Regions from separate parts of the Rhizobium sp. CG4 genome, predicted to be linked through region 2. Evidence: riboswitches for the same ligand, from Rfam matches in the RefSeq annotation. Region 2 holds a riboswitch; the other holds the start of a gene.
The links. Region 2 has a riboswitch for thiamine pyrophosphate ahead of HGO37_RS22325 (ABC transporter permease). Riboswitches for the same ligand answer to the same signal wherever they lie in the genome.
Positions count from the first base shown of each region.

Region 1: linked by a shared signal. The riboswitch ahead of thiB (thiamine ABC transporter substrate binding subunit) and the one ahead of HGO37_RS22325 (ABC transporter permease) in region 2 are both predicted to bind thiamine pyrophosphate.

Region 1 covers NZ_JABAEG010000005.1:137,443-143,486, reverse strand. The annotation lists gene HGO37_RS16075 (thiamine diphosphokinase) at 1-455, shown strand, start outside; gene HGO37_RS16070 (ABC-F family ATP-binding cassette domain-containing protein) at 459-2,285, shown strand; gene HGO37_RS16065 (VOC family protein) at 2,382-2,774, shown strand; TPP riboswitch at 2,849-2,957, shown strand; gene thiB (thiamine ABC transporter substrate binding subunit) at 2,999-4,021, shown strand; gene thiP (thiamine/thiamine pyrophosphate ABC transporter permease ThiP) at 4,053-5,678, shown strand; gene thiQ (thiamine ABC transporter ATP-binding protein) at 5,675-6,044, shown strand, end outside.
Region 2 covers NZ_JABAEG010000009.1:211,094-217,137, reverse strand. The annotation lists gene HGO37_RS22330 (methyl-accepting chemotaxis protein) at 1-646, opposite strand, end outside; TPP riboswitch at 945-1,047, shown strand; gene HGO37_RS22325 (ABC transporter permease) at 1,187-1,969, shown strand; gene HGO37_RS22320 (ABC transporter substrate-binding protein) at 1,969-2,913, shown strand; gene HGO37_RS22315 (hydroxyethylthiazole kinase) at 2,910-3,653, shown strand; gene thiE (thiamine phosphate synthase) at 3,640-4,302, shown strand; gene thiD (bifunctional hydroxymethylpyrimidine kinase/phosphomethylpyrimidine kinase) at 4,299-5,093, shown strand; gene HGO37_RS22300 (TRAP transporter large permease) at 5,096-6,044, shown strand, end outside.

The sequences.
Region 1 (6,044 bases), on a different contig from region 2:
TGGAGCGTCACACCTTTCCCGCAAGCAAGGCCGCAACAGATGGCGAGATCGCTGTCTCGCAGGCGATTGAGCGTGGTGCCCAAAGCCTCGTTCTGATTGGCGCACTGGGTGGCGACCGAACCGACCATGCCTTTCAGCACATGCTGAATGCCATCAGCCTTAAGGAAAAAGGTTACGATGTCACCCTTCTATCGGGTGAAGAAGAGGCCTACCCCTTGGTATCCGGTGGCGAGAAAGCACTCGACTTACCCGCCGGTTCGCTGTTTTCCGTTCTCGGTTTCAGCGATCTTGACGGCCTTGACATCGAGAACGCCCGTTATCCGTTGAATGACTATTCGCTGACCTTCGGCACATCCCGCACAATTTCCAACGTTGCGGAAGGTCCGGTGCGCTTCTCCCTGAAAAATGGCAGAGCCATCATCCTTGCCCGCCCTTATGACATGACTGGAGCCTGAGCCTTGGCGCCTCCCATTTTGAAACTTGACGATATCACGCTGACCTTTGGCGTTACACCGCTGCTGAACGGTGCCAACCTGCAAGTGGAACCGGGTGACCGTATCTGCCTCGTTGGTCGCAATGGTTCCGGCAAGTCCACGCTGATGAAAATTGCCGCCGGCCTGGTCGAAGCGCAATCCGGCGAGGTGTTCAGACACCCCTCCTCAACCATCCGTTATCTTGAGCAGGCACCGGATTTTAGTGGTTACGACACCGTACAGGCCTATGCCGAAGAAGGGCTTGGACCGGGCGATGATCCTTATCGGGTTACATATCTGCTTAACCACCTTGGCCTGACGGGGCAGGAGAATCCTAATAGTCTCTCCGGCGGCGAAGCCCGCCGTGCGGCGCTCGCTCGCGTCATGGCACCTGAACCCGACATCCTGATGCTGGACGAGCCGACCAACCATCTGGATCTGCCGACAATCGAATGGCTGGAAGAGGAACTGCAGAAAAGCCGCAGTGCACTGGTTCTGATTTCGCACGACCGTCGTTTCCTTGAAAAAGTTTCTAATGCAACTGTATGGCTCGATCGCGGCACCTCGCGTCGTCTCAGCCGCGGCTTTGCCCATTTCGAGGAATGGCGCGACAAGGTGCTGGAAGAGGAAGAACTCGAGCAGCACAAACTCGGCAAGGCGATTGAGCGCGAAGAACACTGGATGCGCTATGGCGTAACCGCCCGTCGCAAACGCAATATGCGCCGCGTCGGCGAACTTCAGGCGATGCGCGCTCAACATCGTGGCCACAAGGGACCGCAAGGTTCCGTGCAGACCACAGCTGTTGATGCCCGTGAATCCGGCAAACTGGTGATCGAGGCCGACAGCATTACCAAGTCCTATGGTGATCGCACCATCGTGGCACCCTTCTCACTGCGCGTGCATCGTGGCGACTGTATTGGTCTGGTTGGGCCAAACGGAGCAGGCAAGACCACGCTTTTGAAAATGCTGACCGGACAGCTGCAACCAGATAGCGGCACGGTCAAACTTGGCACCAATCTCGACATCGCCACGCTCGATCAGAAGCGTGAAGAACTGAACCCGAATGACACGCTGGCGCACTATCTGACCGACGGACGTGGTGAAAACCTGCTGGTCAATGGCGAACTGAAGCACGTGACCGGCTATATGAAGGATTTTCTGTTCCAGCCGGAACAGGCCCGCACACCGATCAGGAATCTCTCCGGTGGTGAACGTGCTCGTTTGATGCTGGCGCGTATTCTCGCCCGCCCGACCAACCTCCTCATTCTCGACGAACCCACCAACGACCTCGATATTGAGACGCTTGATCTGTTGCAGGAAGTGGTCGCCGGATTTGTCGGCACCGTCATTCTCGTCAGCCATGACCGCGACTTCCTCGACAGAACAGTGACCTCGACCATTGCGCCGGCCAATCCCGATGCGCCAGATGGCCGCTGGATCGAATATGCCGGCGGTTATTCCGACATGATGGCGCAGCGCAAGGGCGCGGCCGAGGAAAAGCGCAAGGCGGAAAAGCAGGAAAAGGCAAGAAGCACCTCCTCTTCAACTGCGTCGGATGATGCACCAAAGGCCAAAGGTAAATTGTCCTTCAAGCAGAAGTTCGCTCTGGAAAACCTGCCCAAGGAAATGGAAAAGGCCCAGATCGAAATCGCCAAGCGCGAAGAAAAGATGGCCGATCCCAACCTCTTCACCAAAGACCCCACAGCTTTTGGCAAGCTTGCCGACGAAATGGAAAAGCTGCGACACAAGCTGATCACGATGGAAGAAGAGTGGCTAGAGCTTGAAATGCTGCGCGAGGAACTGGAAGGCTAAAATTCCTTCCACCATACCGGAACCTCTGTTCTTCATCCGTCTTTGACAGGGAAGCGATTTTACGTTTTCCTTGGCAAAGATGGAGGAGTTCAGAAAATGCGTATGATTTTCGTCAATCTGCCTGTTCGCAATATCGAAACGACAAAAGCTTTCTTCACCGCACTCGGCTTCAGCTTCAATCCCGAATATTCGGACGAGAGGACGCTGTGCATGATCGTGGAGCAGAACATCTTCGTCATGTTGCTTCAGGAGGAGCGTTTCCGTGATTTCATCAACGGCGATATTGCCGACGCCACCCGCACGACCGAAGTGTTGACCTGCCTGACGGCAGAAAGCCGCGAAGACATCGACAGGATGATTGCGACAGCATTGTCATCCGGCGGCCGCGAATGGAAACCGATTCAGGACCATGGCTTCATGTATGCCGGAAGTTTTCAGGATCCCGACGGCCATGTCTGGGAACTGGTCCATATGTCCGGGCAGTCCTGAAACCATCGGACCAAACACCGACTGTTGCCATGACTGCTATCTTGCCAAGTGATGACAGTAACATTACACCTTGCCTTGCTCTAACGGGGTGCTTTGTCTTTACCGACAAGGCTGAGAGGCTTCCGCCAACCCGAAGAACCTGATCCGGTTAACACCGGCGGAGGGATTAGACGGCTCATTATCAGCGCCCTATTCCCGTTCAACATATGAAAGAGGAGGCGCGGATGCGCAGCATTTTGAACAATTCCCTGATTGCCAAGGCCTTGGTACTTGTGGCATTTGCCGTGCCTGGCGCAGCATTTGCAGCCGACAAGACACTGACGGTCTACACCTATGAAAGCTTCGTGTCCGAGTGGGGTCCTGGCCCCAAGGTCAAGGAAGCCTTTGAGAAAAATTGCCAGTGCACTGTCAATTTTGTCGGTGTTGCCGATGGCGTTGCGCTTTTGACGCGCCTCAAGATGGAAGGTGAAACATCCAACGCCGATGTCGTTCTGGGGCTCGACACCAACCTTGTTGCTGAAGCCAAGGAAACCGGCCTGTTCGAGGCAAGCGGCATCGATACGTCAGCTGCCAAGATTCCAGGCGACTTCAAGGATGATATCTTTGTTCCCTACGACTACGGCCACTTCGCCATCATCTATGACACCCAGACCATCAAGAACCCGCCACAGAGCCTGAAGGATCTGGTCGAAGGTGATCCTTCCCAGAAGATTGCAATTCAGGACCCGCGCACCTCTACCCCCGGCCTTGGCCTGCTCCTGTGGGTGAAGTCCGTTTATGGTGATCAGGCACCGGAAGCCTGGGCAAAGCTCAAGACCCGTATTTTGACGGTCACGCCGGGCTGGTCTGAAGCCTATGGCCTGTTCACCAAGGGAGAAGTGCCAATGGTGCTGTCCTACACGACCTCACCTGCCTACCACATGGTCGCAGAAAACACAGACCGCTATCAGGCAGCCAGCTTCGCGGAAGGTCATTACATTCAGATCGAGGTGGCCGGCCTGTTGAAAAATGCCCCAGAGAAAGACCTTGCCAAGTCATTCCTCTCCTTCATGCTGACACCAGGTTTCCAAGACGCCATACCGGAAAATAACTGGATGATGCCGGCTGCGGCAACCAGCGCACCGCTGCCCGAGGCGTTTTCCAAACTTGTTGTTCCCACCAAGACATTCCTGATGTCACCTGAGGAAGTGGCCAAGAACCGCAAGGCATGGATTGATGAGTGGCTGACAGCCATGAGCATCAACTAACCTTTGCAAATCGGAAATTCGGGCCAGCGCCATGATTTCAAAGGCCGAACAACGGCAATCGATAGGCACGGGAATGGCGGCTTTTGCCGCTGTTCTCGCATTCATTGGCCTTGGCACATTTGCCCTTCTGTCTTTTGATGCAGGTGCTGCAAGCGATGAGCTGTTCGGTACCTACACCTGGCGTATCCTGCGCTTCACCCTCTATCAAGCAACGTTATCGACCGGACTATCGATCCTTTTTGCGCTGCCTGTCGCACTGGCTTTGGCAAGACAAACTGCGTTTCCCGGTCGTATCTGGATTATCCGCCTTATGGCCGTTCCCATGGGGCTACCGGTTATCGTCGGTGCGCTTGGCCTTATTGCCATCTGGGGAAGACAGGGCTTCCTGAACACCACACTGACATCACTCGGTGTTGAACAACCGTTCAGCATTTACGGCCTGTCAGGAATTCTGCTGGCACATGTCTTCTTTAACCTGCCGCTTGCTACCCGTTTGCTGCTGGCCGGGCTGGAGCGTATTCCCGGTGAATATTGGCGTATGGCGGCAAGCCTTGGCATGCCATCCTGGTCCATTTTCCGGTTCATTGAATGGCCGGCGCTGATAAAACTGGTTCCCAGTGTCGCCGGGCTGATTTTTATGCTTTGCGCCACCAGTTTCACCCTTGTGCTGATGTTGGGCGGCGGGCCTGCGGCGACAACGCTTGAAGTGGCGATCTATCAATCGCTGCGCTTTGATTTCGATCCTCCACGCGCCATTGCTCTTGCTACTCTGCAAATCGTCATGACCGGGTTGTTGCTCGCCTTATTAAGCTGGCTGCCCAGACCTGACGACGAGGGTTTGAGCCACGGCCGAGCAATCCAGCGCTATGATGGAAAACGGCTTCAGGTACGGCTGCGCGACGGTATTCTAATTATCGCCGCTGTGGTTTTTATGGTGGCACCCATGCTTAGTATCGCCATATCCGGCTCGACCGCCGACTTATCGCGCCTGTTGGCGGCCGATGTGTTCTGGCGGGCAGCCGGAACCAGCCTGTCCATTGCGCTGGTTTCAGCCAGTATTGCCATTGGCATTTCCGTCGCCCTCATCAACGCGCGCTCGACGATCCGTGGCAACCGCAAGGCAAACCTGACACTACGTCTTATGGCCTCCACGATGTCCGGTGGCGCATCCATGGTGCTGCTGGTGCCACCAGTGGTGCTGGGGAGTGGCTGGTTCCTGCTGTTACGGCCGCTTGGCGACATCACGCTGTTTGCACCGGCGCTGGTTGCCTGCATCAACATGCTGATGGCGTTGCCCTTCGTTATGCGGGTACTTGAACCGGCGTTCCAGACCCACCAGGCGCGAACTGGAAGACTGTCAGCCAGTCTCGGCATGCATGGTTTTGCCAGATTGCGTTACCTCCATTGGCCAATCCTGCGTAAACCCCTGGCAACGGCCTTCAGCTTTGCAATGGCGCTGTCACTTGGCGATCTTGGCGCAATCGCCCTGTTCGGCTCGCAGAACTTTATCACGCTGCCTTGGCTGGTTTACAGCAATATGGGCAGCTATCGCACCAATGACGCCGATGGTTATGCGCTGATCCTGGGTGTGATCTGCCTGATATTGGCCATGGGTGGCGCAGGCACCGCACAAACCCGCAAGGAGCAAAACCAATGACTGAAACCGCTCCTTCCGGCATTCGTTTTAATGATGTAGCGCTGAAACTTGGATCGCAGGAGTTTTCCTTTGATTGCCACTTGCCGCAGGGCACGATCACGGCAATTACCGGCCCATCCGGCTCAGGGAAATCAACCCTGTTGAATCTGGTCGCTGGTTTTGAAACACCAGATGCCGGCACCATCATGATTGACGGGCAGGTCGTCACACACCTAGCCCCGGCCGAGCGACCGGTCTCGGTGATCTTTCAGGACAACAACCTGTTTTCGCACCTTGATGTGTTCACCAATATAGCGCTCGGCATCAATCCTTCGCTGAAACTTTCCGCGCAAGAGCGGCAGTCCGTTTCAAATGCCCTGCAGCGTG
Region 2 (6,044 bases):
TCGGTGCAGTGATACCGGCGTGAGCGACGTAAATCGCAAAACAAACGGCCGCCACCAAGCCAACACACATAAAGATGAAGCTCTGTGTAATCGTCGAGCCGATCGATGCGGAAAGCGACTTGCTGCCATTGTCCAAAAGCTGCGACAGTGCGGTGTTGTTGGCACCGGCCTGATCCGAAACCTGTTTCAACAGTGTTTCCAGCTTTGACTGCATGGCTGGTAGTTCTGCGCCATTGCCGCCGAAATGCAGCTGCAGCATTTTTTCATACATGGTTTGCAGTTCGTTGGTCGAAGCCAGCAACTTCTCGATGTCGTCCTTGCGGCTCGGAACCGACGCCGGCACGGCGGCCAGTCGATCCTTGGCAAGCTTGAAGTTGGAGGCGAAGCGTTCGCGCATCTCCGGCAGGCCAGGATGCTGAGCATCCATTTGCAGCATACGCTCTGCCCAGACAACCGATGTCCAGATACCGGAAGCGGCACGGGCGCTCATCATGGCGGAGGTTGCTTCCTTGTCGATAAAGCCAAGGTAGCTGGTGTTTGCATCACTGAACTTGGCGGTAATGAATGTAAAACCACCAAACGAAACCAAGCCGAGCATGAACAAGGTGGAAAGTATCTTCCACTTGATGCTGAGGTTTTTCAACATGTTGGACTTCCTAGAACGAAAGGACAAGCGGAATACTGTGCCGCAGGCTGCGGCATTCCGACATCGATTTTTGTGGGAAAACTATGCTTCGACTAAAAGCTCAAACAACAAGCGTCATGCAGCCCCGGAAGGTGTCGTTCAACATCATTATAGAAAGAAATTTATTAAAAACTTGTATAACTTTCGGTTACAACCAGTCCAAGCGTTATAAAAAAACGCCTTAAAAACAGTATGTTCGACAGTTTTCATGTACAAGTAGCAATCTCATTGACAGCAGGGCAAAAACGCGACAATTTGCACCTATTCCGAGGGGGGCATCCTACGATGCTGAGATGGCGGTGAGCCGGACCCTTGAACCTGATCCGGGTCGTACCGGCGTAGGAACGGAAACAGCGGCATAAAGCCCCCTTTTCTCTTCTCCGCTTGCCTGGATCTCCGTGATTGTCACAAGTCTGGAGATCGTAGATGACATTCAAGATTGCTATAGGTGCCGTTCGCGGCCATCCCCCTCATTTGGTTTATCGTTTCGTATAAACCGAAATGCGTGTCTCATCCGCCGTTTGCGGCGTGCTGTTGCTGGTCGTTGGCTGGCAGGTTGGCACGTGGCTGTTTGCCCCTGCGCATTACATTCTGCCCTCGCCCTATGACGTCGTTTCGGCGTTGTCACGGCAGCCTATCTACTTGCTCGAAAACAGCCTGATCACCCTGACTGAAATGGTGGTTGGCCTTGTATTGGGCACAGGGTTTGGCGTTGGGACAGCTTTCGCAACAGCCGCATTTCCGAGACTTGGAAAGCTGGTCTGGCCAACCCTGCTGATCCTGCAGGCATTTCCCGTGTTTGTCCTTGCTCCCATCCTCGTGCTGTGGCTCGGTTTCGGCATGGCCTCGAAGGTAGCGATGACGACGCTGATCATCTTCTTTCCTGTCGCCTCTGCCTTCAATGACGGCCTACAACGCACGGAAAGAGCGATCCTGGATGCCGCAGCGCTCACGCAGGCAACACACTGGCAAATCCTGCTGCGGTTACGGGTGCCCCTTGCCCTGCCGGGACTGATTTCGGGCCTGCGGGTCGCAGCGCCGCTCGCACCCCTTGGTGCCGTCATCGGCGAATGGGTCGGCGCGTCCTCAGGGCTTGGTTTTGTCATGGTGCAGGCCAATGCCCGTATGCAAACCGATACAGTTTTTGCAGCCATGGCCATTCTTGCGGTTCTGACCGTGCTTTCTCGCCTTTTAATCGACCGCCTCACCACTGGGCTCACCCCATGGGCGGTCGAGACTGAACATTCCCTGCCATTTCTTAATTCCTCAAGGAAACACGCCTGATGAAGAAACTTGCCCTTTCTCTTTCCATCGCACTTGCGACGATCCTTCCCGCATCCGTGACACATGCCGCCGACAAGCTGACGGTGATGCTGGAGTGGTTCGTCAATCCCGATCACGCGCCGATGGTCATCGCCGCTGAACGCGGCATCTTCAAAGCTGAAGGATTGGAAGTCGAGCTGGTACCACCAGCCGATCCATCTTCCGTTCCGCGTCTGGTCGCCGTCAAACAGGCCGACATTGGCGTGCATTATCAACCAAACCTCTATCTCGACAACGCTGCCGGTTTGCCGATCCTGCGGTTTGGAACACTTGTCGAGACACCGCTTAACACCGTGACGGTTCTGGCTGATGGGCCGATCAAAAGCCTGAAGGACCTTAAGGGCAAAAAGATCGGTTTTTCTGTATCCGGTTTCGAAGATGCCATGCTGAAGCGCATGCTTGAGAAGGAAGGTGTCAGCCGTGACGATGTTGAGCTTATCAACGTCAACTTCTCGCTGTCACCTTCGCTGATCAGCGGCAAGGTCGATGCGACACTTGGCGGCTTCCGCAATTTTGAACTGACCCAGATGAAGCTCGCAGGTCACGAAGGTTATTCCTTTTTCCCTGAGGAGCATGGTGTTCCCGCTTATGACGAACTGATCTTCATCACCAATAAGGATCTGGTCTCGGACAGTCGCTTGCCGCGTTTCCTTGATGCCGTCGAACAAGCCTCGATCTTCCTCACAAACCACCCGCAGGAAGCTTGGGAACTGTTCATCAAAGCCTACCCCAGCCTCAATGACGACCTGAACCACCAGGCATTCATCGACACCCTGCCGCGTTTTGCCAAACGCCCCTCGGCACTGGATCGCGCTCGTTACGAACGTTTCGGCCAGTTCATGCAGGACATGGAACTGGTGAAACAGGCGCCTGCCGTTGAAGACCTTGCGGTGGAATTGCAATGAGCACGGCCCATACAATATCAGCTGAAAAGGCAGCCGATGTGCTCGAGCGGGTGCGGCAAAGCCGCCCTCGCGTCCATTGCCTGATGAACACCGTCGTGCAGAAATTCACTGCCGATGGCATTACGGCGGTCGATGCCATTCCTTCGATGACATCGTCGATGGAGGAAATCGAAAGTTTTGTTCTCAAAGCCGATGCGTTGACCATTAATCTCGGCACGCTGGATGCGGAGCGTCGCAAGGTTATCCTGCTTGCTGTGCAGGTGGCCAATGCGCATGGCAAACCTTGGATCGTTGACCCCGTCCACTGCGACTACTCTCCGTCGCGACTGGCGTTTGCAAGGGACCTTCTGCAACATTCGCCGACCATCATCCGTGGCAATGCGGCTGAAATGGCGCTGTTTGACGACACAGGCAACAGCTTGCGAATTCAAACCGGTCCGCAAGACCATTTGTCTCTCGCAAATCGATCGGTCCGTATTTCCAACGGTCATCCATGGATGGCGAAAGTGACCGGAACAGGCTGCCTTTCCGGCGGCATAATCGCCGCGTTCCTAGCGGTAGAGCCAGACGCGCTGCTGGCGGCCAGTGCGGCCCTGTGTGTGACGGGAATTTCTGCAGAGCAGGCCGCGGTCTACGCCAACGGTCCCGGCACATTCGAGCCGGCATTTCTCGACATGCTGTCGGCCATTGGCCGTCAGGACATCATTTCCCATGCAAGGATAGAACATGACGAAGGTTGATTATCGCCTGAACGCGTTGGTCGATGGCTCCCTGATCGATATCGCCCCGCTGCCGGAACTCGCCCGTATCGCGGCCGAAAACGGCGCAACACTGATTCAATACCGCGACAAGACGGCATCCACCCGTTCGATGATCGAAAGGGCCAAGGAAATTATAGCCGCGCTCAAAACAAGCGGCGTCCCGCTTGTCATCAACGACCGCGTTGATGTCGCGCTGGCGGCTGGTGCAGATGGGGTGCATCTGGGTGCGGACGACATGGATGCGGAGACAGCACGGAGCCTTTTGAGTAGCAAGGCGATTATCGGACTTACCGTCAAAAATGCCAAGGACGCGGCACGCGCCGCAGCGGCGCCTGTCGACTATGTCTGCATTGGCGGCGTGTTCGAAACAGTATCGAAAATCAATCCTGACCTTCCAGTCGGCATTGATGGTTTCAGTGCGTTGCGGACAGCACTGCGTCAGCAGCGACCCGAACTACCGGTCGGCGCCATTGCTGGCATCGATTTGGCAAGAACACCAGAGGTCGTCGCGGCCGGTGCCGATGGCATCGCGGTTATCTCCGCGATTTTCAGAGCCAATGACATTGCTGAGGCGACACGCAGCTTCCGTGACGCGGTGGATGCGGCACTCTCGGAGAAACGCCCATGACCGCCATTGCTTTGACCATTGCAGGTTCCGATAGCGGCGGCGGGGCCGGCATTCAGGCTGATATCAAGACATTTTCAGCGCTTGGTACTTATGCCGCCAGTGTACTGACCGCAATCACCGCGCAGAACACCAGGGGCGTGACGGCTGTTGAAGACATTTCCGTACCCTTAATCGTCGCGCAGATGGATGCCATTTTTTCCGACCTCGATGTCGATGCAGTCAAGATCGGCATGGTGTCCCGGTCGGAGACAATTTTGGCCATTGCAGAGCGACTGCGCCACTACAAACGCAGCGTGGTTCTCGATCCGGTGATGGTTGCAACCTCCGGCGACCGGCTTTTACAACAGGAAGCGATCGAGACACTGAAGCAAGAACTTGTCCCGCTTGCAGCCGTCGTCACGCCCAATCTGCCAGAAGCAGCGCTGTTGACGGATCTGCCCATCGCTGCAAACCAGAGTGAGATGGCGCGCCAGGCAGACGTCATCCTGAAAGCAGGGGCACGCGCCGTGCTGATCAAGGGTGGACACGGTGACGGCCCTGACAGCACCGATCTTCTGTTCGATGGAAACGAAATCCAAGTCTTGTCCGCACCGCGCATCGACACCAACAATGATCACGGCACCGGATGCACGCTGGCCGCCGCAATCACCGCGCATCTCGCCAAAGGATATTCACTGACCGATGCGGTGGAGCAGTCGAAGGACTATCTGCACAAGGCACTGCAAGCGGGTGTCGGCCTTTCAATTGGGCACGGTCGTGGACCCGTACACCATTTCCACGGCTGGTGGTAAATATGGTCTGGCGAGACGATAACATCAGGCATGTTGCACAGCGTCTCAGCGACGCCATCGAAGCAATGCTCGGCGCACTTGCTGTTGTCGTCCTTGCCATCATGCTGGTCACTGTTCTTGCCACTGCCGGCATGCGCTATTTTTTCCATACCGGTATTGTCGGCGTCGAAGATTTTGGCATCTGGCTGCATATCGCCCTCATTGCGCTTGCTGCCCCGCTCAGTGTCACCGGGGCATTGGCAATGCGTTTTGATGTACTGGTCCGCGTGTTGCCCGAAAGAGGGCGTGCACTGACACGCATAGCGGCTGACAGCATCAGTGTCATGGCAGCGTTTGTCCTGACCTTTGGCGCTGTCAACATAAGCACGATGCTTGGCGGCTACTCACCCACACTTGGTCTACCGGAATGGATTCGTTTCGGTTTTATAGGCATCGGCGGCGCATTGTTGTTGATCATGATGTTGCTTCGCTGGCTGGCAGCCGGGCAATGGCGGACAGGCCTTGCTGCACTAATTTTAGCAACTATGTTCTATACCGCTGTTCCGCTGGTTCTTATCGAAACATCATTTCCGGCCAGTCTCTATCTGGCACTGATCGCAGGGGCAGGTTTATTGCTGGCGGCACCGCTTGCCCATGCATTTCTGGTTGCCGCCTATCTGGCCATTTCATTTGGCAGCTCCCTGCCGGAACAGGCTATTGTTTCGACAACCGTCACCGGCATGTCAAAATTTCTGCTGTTGGCCATTCCATTTTTCTTGCTGACCGGCGGCTTGCTTGGCGCATCTGGGGCTGCACAAAGGCTGGTGCATGTTGCCCAGACACTGGTGGGTCACAAACAAGCCGGTCTGGCACAAACCGTATTGTTGACCAGCGTGCTTTTCTCGGGCGCGTCAGGTTCTTCGGTCGCCAACGCGGCGTTTGGAGCATCGACCTTCCAGCCGGAGCTGGTGC